2 regions of the Microbacterium sp. JZ37 genome follow, and region 1 is predicted to be linked to the other one. Evidence: predicted binding sites of a transcription regulator. Region 1 holds the regulator's gene; the other holds the start of a gene.
What was found. The regulator LexA, encoded in region 1, represses DNA repair genes until DNA is damaged. The targets are predictions, from matches to a motif close to TCGAACANNTGTTCGA.
Positions count from the first base shown of each region.

Region 2: uvrA (excinuclease ABC subunit UvrA) is a predicted target of LexA. The motif match lies at 2,821-2,836, and genes of this name have one in related genera.

Region 1 is NZ_CP045253.1:2,373,859-2,379,762, forward strand. It holds gene hisH (imidazole glycerol phosphate synthase subunit HisH) at 1-55, opposite strand, end outside; gene hisB (imidazoleglycerol-phosphate dehydratase HisB) at 52-651, opposite strand; gene GC092_RS10995 (histidinol-phosphate transaminase) at 695-1,774, opposite strand; gene GC092_RS11000 (LysM peptidoglycan-binding domain-containing protein) at 1,802-2,155, opposite strand; gene lexA (transcriptional repressor LexA) at 2,407-3,090, shown strand; gene GC092_RS11010 (methylenetetrahydrofolate reductase) at 3,160-4,098, opposite strand; gene GC092_RS11015 (alpha/beta hydrolase family protein) at 4,244-5,904, shown strand, end outside.
Region 2 is NZ_CP045253.1:2,084,989-2,090,892, forward strand. It holds gene uvrA (excinuclease ABC subunit UvrA) at 1-2,791, opposite strand, end outside; gene GC092_RS09675 (hypothetical protein) at 2,945-3,151, shown strand; gene uvrB (excinuclease ABC subunit UvrB) at 3,198-5,279, opposite strand; gene GC092_RS09685 (5-oxoprolinase subunit B/C family protein) at 5,289-5,904, opposite strand, start outside.

The DNA of each region.
Region 1 (5,904 bases):
GCACGTTGCCCGACCCGTAGTCGAGCACCGCGACGCTCGGTCGCTCGCCGCTCACAGCGCGCCCTTGGTCGAGGGGATGCCCTCGACGAGCGGGTCGAGGGCCTTGGCCTGACGGAACGCGCGCGCGAAGGCCTTGTACTCCGCTTCGGCGATGTGGTGCGGGTCGCGGCCGTTCAGCACGCGGACGTGCACGGTCAGGCCCGCGTTGAACGCGAGGGCCTCGAACGTGTGGCGCACGAGCGAGCCCGTGAAGTGGCCGCCGATGAGGTGCTGCTCGAAGCCCGCCGGCTCCCCCGTGTGCACGAGGTAGGGACGCCCCGAGATGTCGACGACGGCCTGTGCCAGCGCCTCGTCGAGCGGGACGAGGGCGTCGCCGTAGCGCGAGATCCCGGCCTTGTCGCCCAGTGCCTCGCGGATGGCCTGCCCGAGCACGATCGCCGTGTCCTCGACCGTGTGATGCGCGTCGATGTGGGTGTCGCCGGTCGCCTTCACGGTCAGATCGGTGAGCGAGTGCTTCGCGAACGCCGTGAGCATGTGGTCGAAGAACGGCACGCTCGTGTCGATGCTGCTCCTGCCCGTTCCGTCGAGGTCGAGCTCGAGCTCGATGCTCGACTCGCTCGTGGAACGGGTGCGGCGCGCGGTACGGGTCATGCTCCGATTCTACCGGCGCGACCCGACCGGGCTCCTCGCGCGCTCAGCGGCCGATCTCGGCGAGCGCGTCGAGGAAGGCGCTCGTCTCGTCCTCGGTCCCCGCGGTCACCCGGAGGTGTCCGGGGATCCCGATGTCGCGGATGAGCACGCCGCGGTCGTAGAGCGCCTGCCAGGTCGCGTGCGGATCCTCCACGCCGCCGAACAGGACGAAGTTCGACCACGTCGGGTACACGGTGTAGCCGAGCGCCTCGAGCGTGGCCGAGATCCGGTCGCGCTGCTCGACGATCTCGTCGACCATCGCGAGCATCGTGTCGGCGTGACGCAGGGCCGCGGAGGCCGCCGCCTGCGTGAGCGCGCTGAGGTGGTACGGGAGGCGGACGAGGCGGAGGGCGTCGACGACCGCGGGGTCCGCGGCGAGGTAGCCGACGCGCGCGCCCGCGAAGGCGAACGCCTTGCTCATGGTGCGCGAGACGACGAGCCGGGGCCGCCCGGGCAGCAGCTGGAGCGCCGAGGGCACGTCGCGCGGCGCGAACTCGCGGTACGCCTCGTCGACGATGACGATGCCGTCGGTCGCGTCGTAGACGGCTTCCACGACGTCGTTCTCGAGCGGCGTCCCCGTCGGGTTGTTCGGTGCGCACAGGAACACGACGTCGGGCCTGGCCTCCGCGACCTGCGCGGCCGCGCTCTCGGGCGTGAGGGAGAAGTTCGCCCCCCGCTCCCCCGAGACGAACGTCGCGCCGACGCCGCGCGTCAGCAGCGTGTACATCGAGTAGGTGGGGGCGAAGCCGAACGCCGTCCGCCCCGGTCCGGCGAACGCCTGGAGGAGGTGCTGCAGCACTTCGTTCGAGCCGTTCGCGGCCCAGATCTGCTCGGGCTCGAGCCCGTGCCCGAGGTACTCCGCGAACCCCTCGCGGAGCGCCGTGAACTCGCGATCCGGGTAGCGGTTCACATCCCGCAGCGCGAGGGCCACCGAGTCCGCGATGTCGTCGGCGACCTCGTCGGGGATCGGGTGCGTGTTCTCGTTGACGTTCAGCGCGACGGGCAGCGGCGCCTGCGGAGCGCCGTAGGGCTGCTGTCCGCGGAGGTCGTCGCGCAGGGGGAGGTCATCGAGAGAGACGGTCACCCGTCCATGCTAGAGCGCGCGACGGACTCACTCGCCCGTCGAGTAGGCGGCGGGGATGGCGATCTCCTGCCCCGCGGCGATGTCGCTCCCCGGGAGCTGGTTGAGGTGCAGGATCTCGTCGACGACGTCGCGCGGGTCCGCCTCGGGGGCGACCGCCTGCGCGATGTCCCACAGGGTGTCGCCCGCCATGACCGTGACGGTGTCGAAGGTGCCGGCAGGCGCACTGTCCTCGCGCGAGGCGAGGGCCGCGCCGCCGCTGAGCACCCCGAATCCGATCGCCGCGACGAGCGGAGCCGCGGCGAGCGCGGCGAGGACCCGGCGGCCGCGCACCGTGAGTCGGAGGCGGGTCGAGCGTGCCGGAGCGGAGCTGGTCGTGCGCATGGCGGTTCCTTCCTGTAGATCACTTCGAGTCCGTCTGCTCGGCCGGGAGAGACGGACCCGAAGTGATGTTCCGAACCTATCTTCGATGTGGTCGCGGTGTCAAGAACTCTCTTCGAACGGGTTTCGCGACTTCTGCGAGACACGCTCGAACAAATCTCCCGGAATCCCGTCGAGATCCGCTAGCGTCGTCCTGACGGGACCACCACATCACGCACCTCCGACATTCGAGCGGGGCAGCGAAGGAGCACGACATGACGGATGCGGGCACGCGCGAGGAGAAGCCGCGCACGCGGCGGCGCAAGAACCTGAGCGACAAGCAGCTGGCCATCCTCGAGGTCATCCAGCGCTCCATCCAGCACAACGGCTACCCGCCGAGCATGCGCGAGATCGGCGACGCGGTCGGACTGAAGTCGCTCTCGAGCGTGACGCATCAGCTCGGGCAGCTCGAGCTGAGCGGCTACCTGCGTCGCGACCCCGGGAAGACCCGCGCGATGGAGGTGCTCATCGATCTCCCGGGCTCGGCGGCCGAGAACCCGGCCGACTCGGGCCCCGCGGTCGGCGACGCCGCTCTCGTGCCGCTGGTCGGCCGCATCGCCGCCGGCGTCCCGATCACGGCCGAGCAGCAGGTCGAGGAGATCTTCCCCCTCCCCCGACAGCTCGTCGGCAAGGGCGAGCTGTTCATGCTCAAGGTCAGCGGCGAGTCGATGATCGACGCGGCGATCTGCGACGGCGACTGGGTCGTCATCCGGTCGCAGGGCACGGCGGAGAACGGAGACATCGTCGCGGCCATGGTCGACGGCGAGGCGACCGTCAAGACGTTCCGTCAGCGCGACGGCCACACCTGGCTCCTCCCGCGCAACTCGGCGTTCGAGCCGATCCTCGCCGACGACGCTGTGGTCCTCGGCAAGGTCGTCGCCATCCTGCGCGCGGTCTGACGGCGCAGACGAGGAGGGCGGGAGCCGGTCGGCTCCCGCCCTCCTCGTGTGCCGGGAGCGAACCGGCGGTCAGGAAGCCGCGGTCTCGCGCAGCGCGACCCCGGCTTCGCGCAGCACCGCGAGCACGGTCTCGTGCTCGTTGAAGGCGTAGAGGTGGATGCCCGGGGCCCCGCCGGCGAGCACCTCGCGCGCGAGGTCCGCCGCGTAGGCGATGCCGATCTCCCTGCGGCCCTCGGGGGTCGGCTCGACCTCGAGCGCGATCGACAGCTCCGACGGCAGGGGCTCGCCCGTGAGCTCGAGCATGCGCGCGAGCTTGGCGGGAGAGGTCACGGGCATGATGCCGGGGAGGATCGGGATGGTCACGCCCGCGGCCCGGGCGCGATCGACGAAGCGCAGGTAGTCGTCGGCATGGAAGAAGAGCTGGGTGATCGCCGCCTCGGCGCCGGCCGCCTGCTTCGCGAGGAGCGCATCGAGGTGCTCGAGCGGATGGCGCGAGCGCGGATGCCCGTTGGGGAAGGCCGCGACGAGCGTGCGCGCACGCGGGGCGCGGTCCACCCGCACCGCCTCGGGAACGCCCGGGATCGTCGTCTCGCCGTAGGGAGCGCGCTCGGCCTGCACGCGGTGGATGAGCTGGACCAGCTCGGCCGAGGTCCGCAGGTCGCCCAGGAACGCGTCGTCCTCATCCTTCCCGGCGGGCGGGTCGCCGCGGATGGCGAGGAAGCTGAGGATGCCCGCGTCGAGGAACTCGCGGATGAGGGCGCTCGCCGTCGCGTAGTCGTTGCCGACGCACGTGAGGTGAGCGAGCGGCTCGACGTCCGTGTTCTCGCGGATCCACCGCAGCACGCGTAGCGACGCACCGCCCGTGGAGCCGCCCGCGCCGTACGTGACGGAGAGGAAGTCCGGGCCTGCTGCGGCCAGGCGGCGGATGGTCTCCTCGAGAGCCGCGGTGCGCGCGGGCGTGCGCGGCGGGTACAGCTCGAACGAGAACGGCGTGGCCGACGTCGCCATGTCCCTCCTCCGTGCTCTCCGGTCGCCGCGGCGATCCCCTGCCGCCGCATCCGGCCTCTCCTCTCCCGACCGTAGTCGCCCGCGCGCGGGCGCGGGAGCATCTGTGACGCTCCGTGTCGGAACGTCGCCGGTTACCGTGGAGGACATGACGCAGACGCTCCCGTTCGGCTCGTGGCCGTCGCCCATCGCGGCGTCCGACATCGCGGGGAACTCCCCGCGCCTCGGCGACGCGCGGTTCGTCGGGGGCGACGTGTGGTGGGCCGAGGGAGTCGCGGCCGAGCGGGGGCGCACAGCGGTGCTGCGGGCGAGCGACGGCGCGAGCGTTCTTCCCGCGCCGTGGAGCGCGCGGTCGCGCGTCCACGAGTACGGAGGCGGCGCGTGGACCGCGGCCGACGACGGCGCGCTCCTCTTCGTCGAGCAGTCGGATCAGCGCGTGTACCTGCGCACGACCGATGCGGAGCCCATCCCGCTCACGCCCGCGGGCACCGGCATGGCGTTCGGCGACCTCGTCCTCGCGGAGGGCCGGCTGTGGGCGGTCCGCGAGACGCAGGGCGCCACGGGGGCTCCCCGTCGCGACATCGTCGTCATCCCGCTCGACGGCAGTGCGGCGGAGGACGCGTCCGCGATCGTGAGCGTCGTCGCAGGGAGCGACTTCGTCGCCTACCCCGCACCGCGCGCTGGCCGGCTCGCGTGGATCGCGTGGGACCATCCGGACATGCCGTGGGATGCCGCGGAGCTGCGCGTCGGGCGCATCGAATCGGATGGGCGCGTGCGCCGCTGGACGACACTCGCCGGCGGGCGCGGCGTCGCGGACGGTCAGGATGTGTCGGCGCTGCAGCCCGAATGGGCGGCGGACGATGAGCTCCTGTTCGTCGCGGACCCTCCTGCCGCGCCCGGCGGCCCTGCCCGATGGAACCTCCGCCGCGCCCGGCTCGACGCGGCCGGAGGCGCCGTCGTGGAGCCGCTCCTGCCTGCCGACGCCGACACGGGCGGGCCGCTCTGGAATCTCGGCACCCGCTGGTACGCGCGGCTCGAGGACGGGCGGATCGCCGCGGTGCAGACGAACGGACGCGACCGGCTCGTGCTCGTCGATCCCGGAACGCGGGCGGTGACGGAGCTCGAGACGCCGCTCGGGCAGATGCTCGTCAAGGACGTCGACGGCGCACGCCTGCTGCTGTCGGGCGCCGGTCCGCGGACGCCGGGCGGCATCTGGCTCCTCGACGTCGACGCGCGGACCTTCGCGCCGGTGCGCGGCGGGGAGACCGACCTCGACCCGGCGTGGATGCCCGAGGCGCTGCCGCTGTCGTTCCCCGGGCCGCGAGGGGATGTGCACGCCTTCGCGTATCCGCCGACGAACCCGCTCGCGACGGGCCCCGAGGGCGACCTGCCGCCGTATCTCGTGCTCGTGCACGGCGGCCCGACCGCGCACGTCTCGGGCGACCTCTCCCTCGCGGTCGCGTACTTCACGAGCCGGGGCATCGGCGTGCTCGATGTCAACTACGGCGGATCGACCGGCTACGGGCGCGCGTACCGCGAGCGCCTCAAGGGCGGATGGGGCGTGGTCGACGTCGAGGACGTCGCGGCCGCCGCGCGCGGCATCGCCGAAGCCGGCATCGCCGACCCCGCGCGCCTCGCGGTGCGCGGAGGATCGGCGGGCGGATGGACCGTGCTGTGCGCGATCGCCGACACCGACGTGTTCTCGGCCGGGATCAGCCGCTACGGCGTCGCCGACCTGCGGATGCTCGTCGCCGAGACGCACGATTTCGAGGCGCGCTACATCGACGGCCTCGTCGGCCCGCTCCCCGA
Region 2 (5,904 bases), 290 kb from region 1:
CCGTCGCGACGATCGTTCCGCCGCCCGAGCCGCCCTCGGGGCCGAGGTCGACGATCCAGTCGGCCGACTTGATGACGTCGAGGTTGTGCTCGATCACGATGACGCTGTTGCCCTTGTCGACGAGCCCGTTCAGCACCTCGAGGAGCTTGCGGACGTCCTCGAAGTGCAGACCCGTCGTCGGCTCGTCGAGCACGTAGATCGAGCGCCCGTTGCTGCGCTTCTGCAGCTCGGTCGCGAGCTTGACGCGCTGCGCCTCGCCGCCGGAGAGGGTCGTCGCCGCCTGCCCGAGCCGGACGTAGCCCAGCCCCACGTCGACGAGCGTCTTCATGTACCGGTGGATGGCCTGGATCGGCTCGAAGAACTCCTCCGCCTCGGCGATCGACATCTCGAGGACCTCGGCGATGTTCTTGCCCTTGTAGTGCACCTGCAGGGTGTCGCGGTTGTAGCGCTTGCCGTGGCACACCTCGCAGTCGACGTAGACGTCGGGGAGGAAGTTCATCTCGATCTTGAGCGTGCCGTCGCCCGAGCACGCCTCGCACCGCCCGCCCTTGACGTTGAAGCTGAAGCGGCCGGCCTTGTAGCCGCGCACCTTCGCCTCGGGCGTCTCCGCGAACAGGTTGCGGATGCGATCGAAGACGCCCGTGTAGGTCGCGGGGTTCGACCGCGGCGTGCGCCCGATCGGCGCCTGGTCGACGTGCACGACCTTGTCGAGGTGCTCGAGGCCCGTGACGCGCGTGTGCTTGCCGGGCACGGTGCGGGCGCCGTTGAGGCGCTGCGCGAGCACCTCGTAGAGGATGTCGTTCACGAGGGTCGACTTGCCCGACCCGCTCACGCCGGTGACCGCCGTGAGCACGCCCAGCGGGAACTCGGCCGTCACGTTCTTGAGGTTGTTCGCACGGGCTCCGACGACCGAGAGCATGCGCTTGCGGTCGATCCGGCGGCGCTTGCGCGGGATCTCGATCATCCGCCGGCCGGCGAGGTAGTCGCCCGTGAGCGACCGCTCGTCCTCGACGAGCGCCTCGAACGGACCGGAGTGGATGACCTCTCCCCCGCCGATGCCCGCGCGCGGGCCGATGTCGACGACCCAGTCGGACGCCTCGATCGTCTCCTCGTCGTGCTCGACGACGACGAGCGTGTTGCCGAGGTCGCGCAGCGTGACGAGCGTCTCGATGAGTCGCCGGTTGTCGCGCTGGTGGAGGCCGATCGACGGCTCGTCGAGCACGTAGAGCACGCCCGTCAATCCCGTCCCGATCTGCGTCGCGAGCCGGATGCGCTGCGCCTCCCCGCCCGAGAGCGACCCGGCGGCACGGCTCAGCGTGAGGTAGTTGAGGCCGACCTGGATGAGGAACTCGAGGCGGACGCGGATCTCGCGCAGGATCTGCGCGGCGATCTGCTTCTCGCGGTCGGTCAGCGTGACCTGGTTCATCATCGCGAGCGTGTCCTCGAGGCTGAGGTCGGCCGTCTCGGCGATCGACCGGCCGCCCACCTTGACCGCGAGCACCTCGGGCTTGAGGCGCGCGCCCTCGCACACGGGGCAGGGGACCTCGCGCAGGTACTCCGCCCACCGCGCGCGCGTGGTGTCGGTCTCGGCCTGCGCGTACTGGCGCTCGATGTAGGGCACGACGCCCTCGAAGCCGCTCGCGTACCGGACCTCGCGGCCCCAGCGGTTCTTGAACCGCACGTTGACCTTGTAGTCCTGCCCGTGCAGGACCGCGTCCTTCACGATCTGCGGGAGCGCCCGCCACGGGGTGTCGAGCGAGAAGCTCATCTCGTCGGCGAGGCCCTCGAGGAGACGCTCGTAGTACTGGAAGAGGCCCTTGCCCTGCGTCGTCCACGGCACGATGACGCCCTCGCGGATCGAGAGCTCCTCATCGCCGAGCATGAGCTCGACGTCGACGGACATCCGGGTGCCGAGACCCGAGCACGCGGGGCAGGCGCCGAACGGGGCGTTGAACGAGAACGTGCGCGGCTCGATCTCGGTGAGCTGCAGCGCGTGCCCGTTGGGGCAGGCGAGCTTCTCGGAGAACGACTGCCACGCGTCGTCGCCCTCCTCGTCGACGAAGTTGACCTGGAGGACGCCGCCCGCGAGGCCGAGCGCGGTCTCGACGGAGTCGGTCACGCGGCCGAGGATGTCGGCGCGAGCGACGAGACGGTCGACGACGACCGCGATGTCGTGCTTGTACGACTTCTTGAGCACGGGCGGCTCAGCCAGCTGCACGAGCTCGCCGTCGACGACCGCGCGCGAGTAGCCCTTCGCCGCGAGCTCCTTGAAGAGGTCGACGAACTCGCCCTTCTTCTGCGTGACGACGGGCGCGACGATCTGGTAGCGCGTGCCCTCCTCGAGGGTCATCAGCTGGTCGGCGATCTGCTGCACGGTCTGGCGCTGGATCCGCTCGCCGCACTGCGGGCAGTGCGGCACGCCGATGCGCGCCCACAGGAGGCGCAGGTAGTCGTAGATCTCGGTGATCGTGCCGACGGTCGAGCGCGGGTTCCGGTTCGTCGACTTCTGGTCGATCGACACCGCGGGGCTCAGCCCCTCGATGAGGTCGACGTCGGGGCGGTCGACCTGGCCGAGGAACTGGCGCGCGTACGCGCTCAGCGACTCGACGTAGCGCCGCTGCCCCTCCGCGAAGATCGTGTCGAACGCGAGGCTCGACTTCCCCGAGCCCGACAGGCCGGTGAACACGACGAGCGCGTCGCGCGGGATGTCGAGGTCGACGTTCTTGAGATTGTGCACGCGGGCACCGCGGACACTGATCTTTCCGGGCGAGGCGACGGGGATGATGGGCACGATCCAATCCTACGGACCCCCACGGACATCTGGACGTTTGTTCGACGTGTTCGCTCAGCGGATTCGAAGATCCGCGCGTGACGAGCGGTGCCGCGCATCCCCTGTCCTCCGCGCCCCGGGAGGCGCACACTGGAGGGAGAGGAGATGATCAGCATGGAGAGCGGAACGCACCACCACCCGCATCTCCGGGAGCGCATCCGCGAGGCGGGCGGCATCTACGAGTGGGCCAACGACGTGCTCATCCGCATCGCCGGACCCGCGCAGCTCGGCGACGGACCCGGTGCGCCGTGCACGCACTGCGGTCGCACGCGCGTCGAGCACGTCGAGCGCGACGGCGTGCTCTACTGCCCGGAGGAGTGAGTGCAGCCGCGTCCGCGCCGGGCGCCGCCCGACGCGGACCGCGCGCTCACGCGTGGCCGGCCTTCTCCATCTGCCGGAGCTCCTTCTTGAGGTCCTGGACCTCGTCGCGCAGCCGCGCGGCGAGCTCGAACTTGAGCTCCTCGGCGGCGACGAGCATCTGCTGCGTGAGGTCGGCGATCGCCTCCTCGAGCTGCATCGCCCCCTCCGCGGCGATGCCCTCGCGCTTGCGCACGGGCGTGGGCGCGCGCCCCTTGCCGGTCTTGGTGCGCGCGGAGTCCCGCTTCGAGAGCAGACTCGCGGTGTCGGCCTCCTCGCGCGCGAGGGAGTCGGTGATGTCGGCGATCCTCTTGCGCAGGGGCTGCGGGTCGATGCCGTGCTCGCGGTTGTAGGCGATCTGGATCTCGCGCCGCCGCTCGGTCTCGTCGATCGCCTTGCGCATCGAGTCGGTGATGCTGTCGGCGTACATGTGCACCTCGCCGGACACGTTGCGCGCGGCGCGCCCGATCGTCTGGATGAGCGAGGTGCCCGAGCGCAGGAAGCCCTCCTTGTCGGCGTCGAGGATGGCGACCAGCGAGACCTCGGGGAGGTCGAGCCCCTCGCGCAGCAGGTTGATGCCGACGAGCACGTCGTACACGCCCTGACGCAGCTCGGTGAGCAGCTCGACGCGCCGCAGCGTGTCGACGTCGGAGTGGAGGTACCGGACGCGGACGCCGTGCTCGCCGAGGAAGTCGGTGAGCTCCTCCGCCATCTTCTTCGTGAGCGTCGTGACGAGCACGCGCTCGTCGCGGTCGACGCGCTGGCGGATCTGCTCGAGGAGGTCGTCGATCTGCCCCTTGGACGGCTTGACGACGATCCGCGGGTCGACGAGGCCCGTCGGGCGGATGATCTGCTCCACGACCGTGTCGGCCACGCCCATCTCGTACTTGCCGGGGGTCGCCGACAGGTAGACCGTCTGCCCGATGCGCTCCTTGAACTCGTCCCACCGCAGCGGCCGGTTGTCCATCGCGCTCGGCAGGCGGAAGCCGTGCTCGACGAGCGTGCGCTTGCGGGATGCGTCTCCCTCGTACATCGCGCCGATCTGCGGCACCGTGACGTGCGACTCGTCGATGACGAGGAGGAAGTCGTCGGGGAAGAAGTCGAGCAGGGTGTGCGGCGGCTCGCCCGGCGCGCGCTGGTCGAGATGGCGCGAGTAGTTCTCGATCCCGGAGCAGAAGCCGAGCTGCTGCAGCATCTCGAGGTCGAAGGTCGTGCGCATCTTCAGCCGCTGCGCCTCGAGCAGCTTGCCCTGCTTCTCGAACTCCTGCAGGCGCTCGGCGAGCTCCTCCTCGATGGTCTTGATCGCCCGCTGCACGGTGTCGGTGCCGGCCGCGTAGTGCGTCGCCGGGAAGATCGCGACCGCGTCCATGCGCTCGATGACATCGCCCGTGAGCGGGTGCAGCTTGTAGAGCGCCTCGATCTCGTCGCCGAACAGCTCGATCCGGATGGCGAACTCCTCGTACACGGGGATGATCTCGATCGTGTCGCCGCGGACGCGGAAGTTGCCGCGCGAGAAGTCGACGTCGTTGCGGTTGTACTGCATCGCCACGAACTGGCGGATGATCGCGTCGCGGTCGTAGCGCTCCCCCACCTGGAGCGCGACGAGCGCGCGGAGGTACTCCTCGGGCGAGCCGAGGCCGTAGATGCAGGACACCGTGCTCACGACGACGGCGTCGCGGCGGCTCAGCAGCGTGTTCGTCGTGGAGTGCCGCAGCCGCTCGACCTCCGCGTTGATCGACGAGTCCTTCTCGATGAAGGTGTCGGTCTGCGGGACGTACGCCTCTGGCTGGTAGTAGTCGTAGTACGACACGAAGTACTCGACCGCGTTGTTCGGCAGGAGATCGCGGAACTCGTTCGCGAGCTGCGCCGCGAGGGTCTTGTTGTGCGCGAGGACGAGCGTGGGGCGCTGCACCTGCTCGATGAGCCACGCGGTCGTCGCGGACTTGCCCGTTCCGGTCGCGCCGAGCAGGACCACGTCGGTCTCACCCGCGTTGATGCGCGCGGCGAGCTCGGCGATCGCCTTGGGCTGGTCGCCGCTGGGCTGGTACTCGCTCACCACCTCGAAGGGCCGGACGCTGCGTGTGGTCTGCATGCCTCCAGCCTAGGAGGGGCGTCCGACATCGGCGCCGGAGAGCCGGAAGCGCACGCGCGCGCCGGGCGGGATCTGCCCCGCCAGGTCGAGGTCGGCGGCCACCACCGAGGCGATCACGGGATAGCCGCCGGTGAGCGGGTGGTCGGGCAGGAAGACGACCGGATGGCCGTGCGGCGGCACCTGGACGGCCCCCGTCTCCGTCCCCTCGCTCGGGAGCTCGCCGGGCACGGCGCGCGCGAGCGGCCGCGCCCCCTCGAGGCGGATCCCGACCCGATCCGAGCGGGACGTCGCCGCCCACTCGTCGCCGAGGAGCGCGTCGAGGGCGTCCGCCGCGAACCAGTCGTCGCGCGGCCCGCGCACGACCCGCAGCTCGACGGTCTCGCCAGGGGCGGGAAGAGCGCGCGGCGCGGGAGACCATGGCGCGACCGCGTCGCGAACGCCGGAGAGCCCGCGCAGCGGCACGACATCGCCCGCTCGGAGAGCGCGTCCGCCGAGCTCGCGCGGCCCGATGCCGGCGAGGGTGTCGGTCGCGAGGCTGCCGAGCACGGGAGTGAGAGCGAGACCGCCTCGGAACGCCACGAGGGCGCGCACACCGCGCGTCGCGAAGCCCGTCACGAGCTCGTCG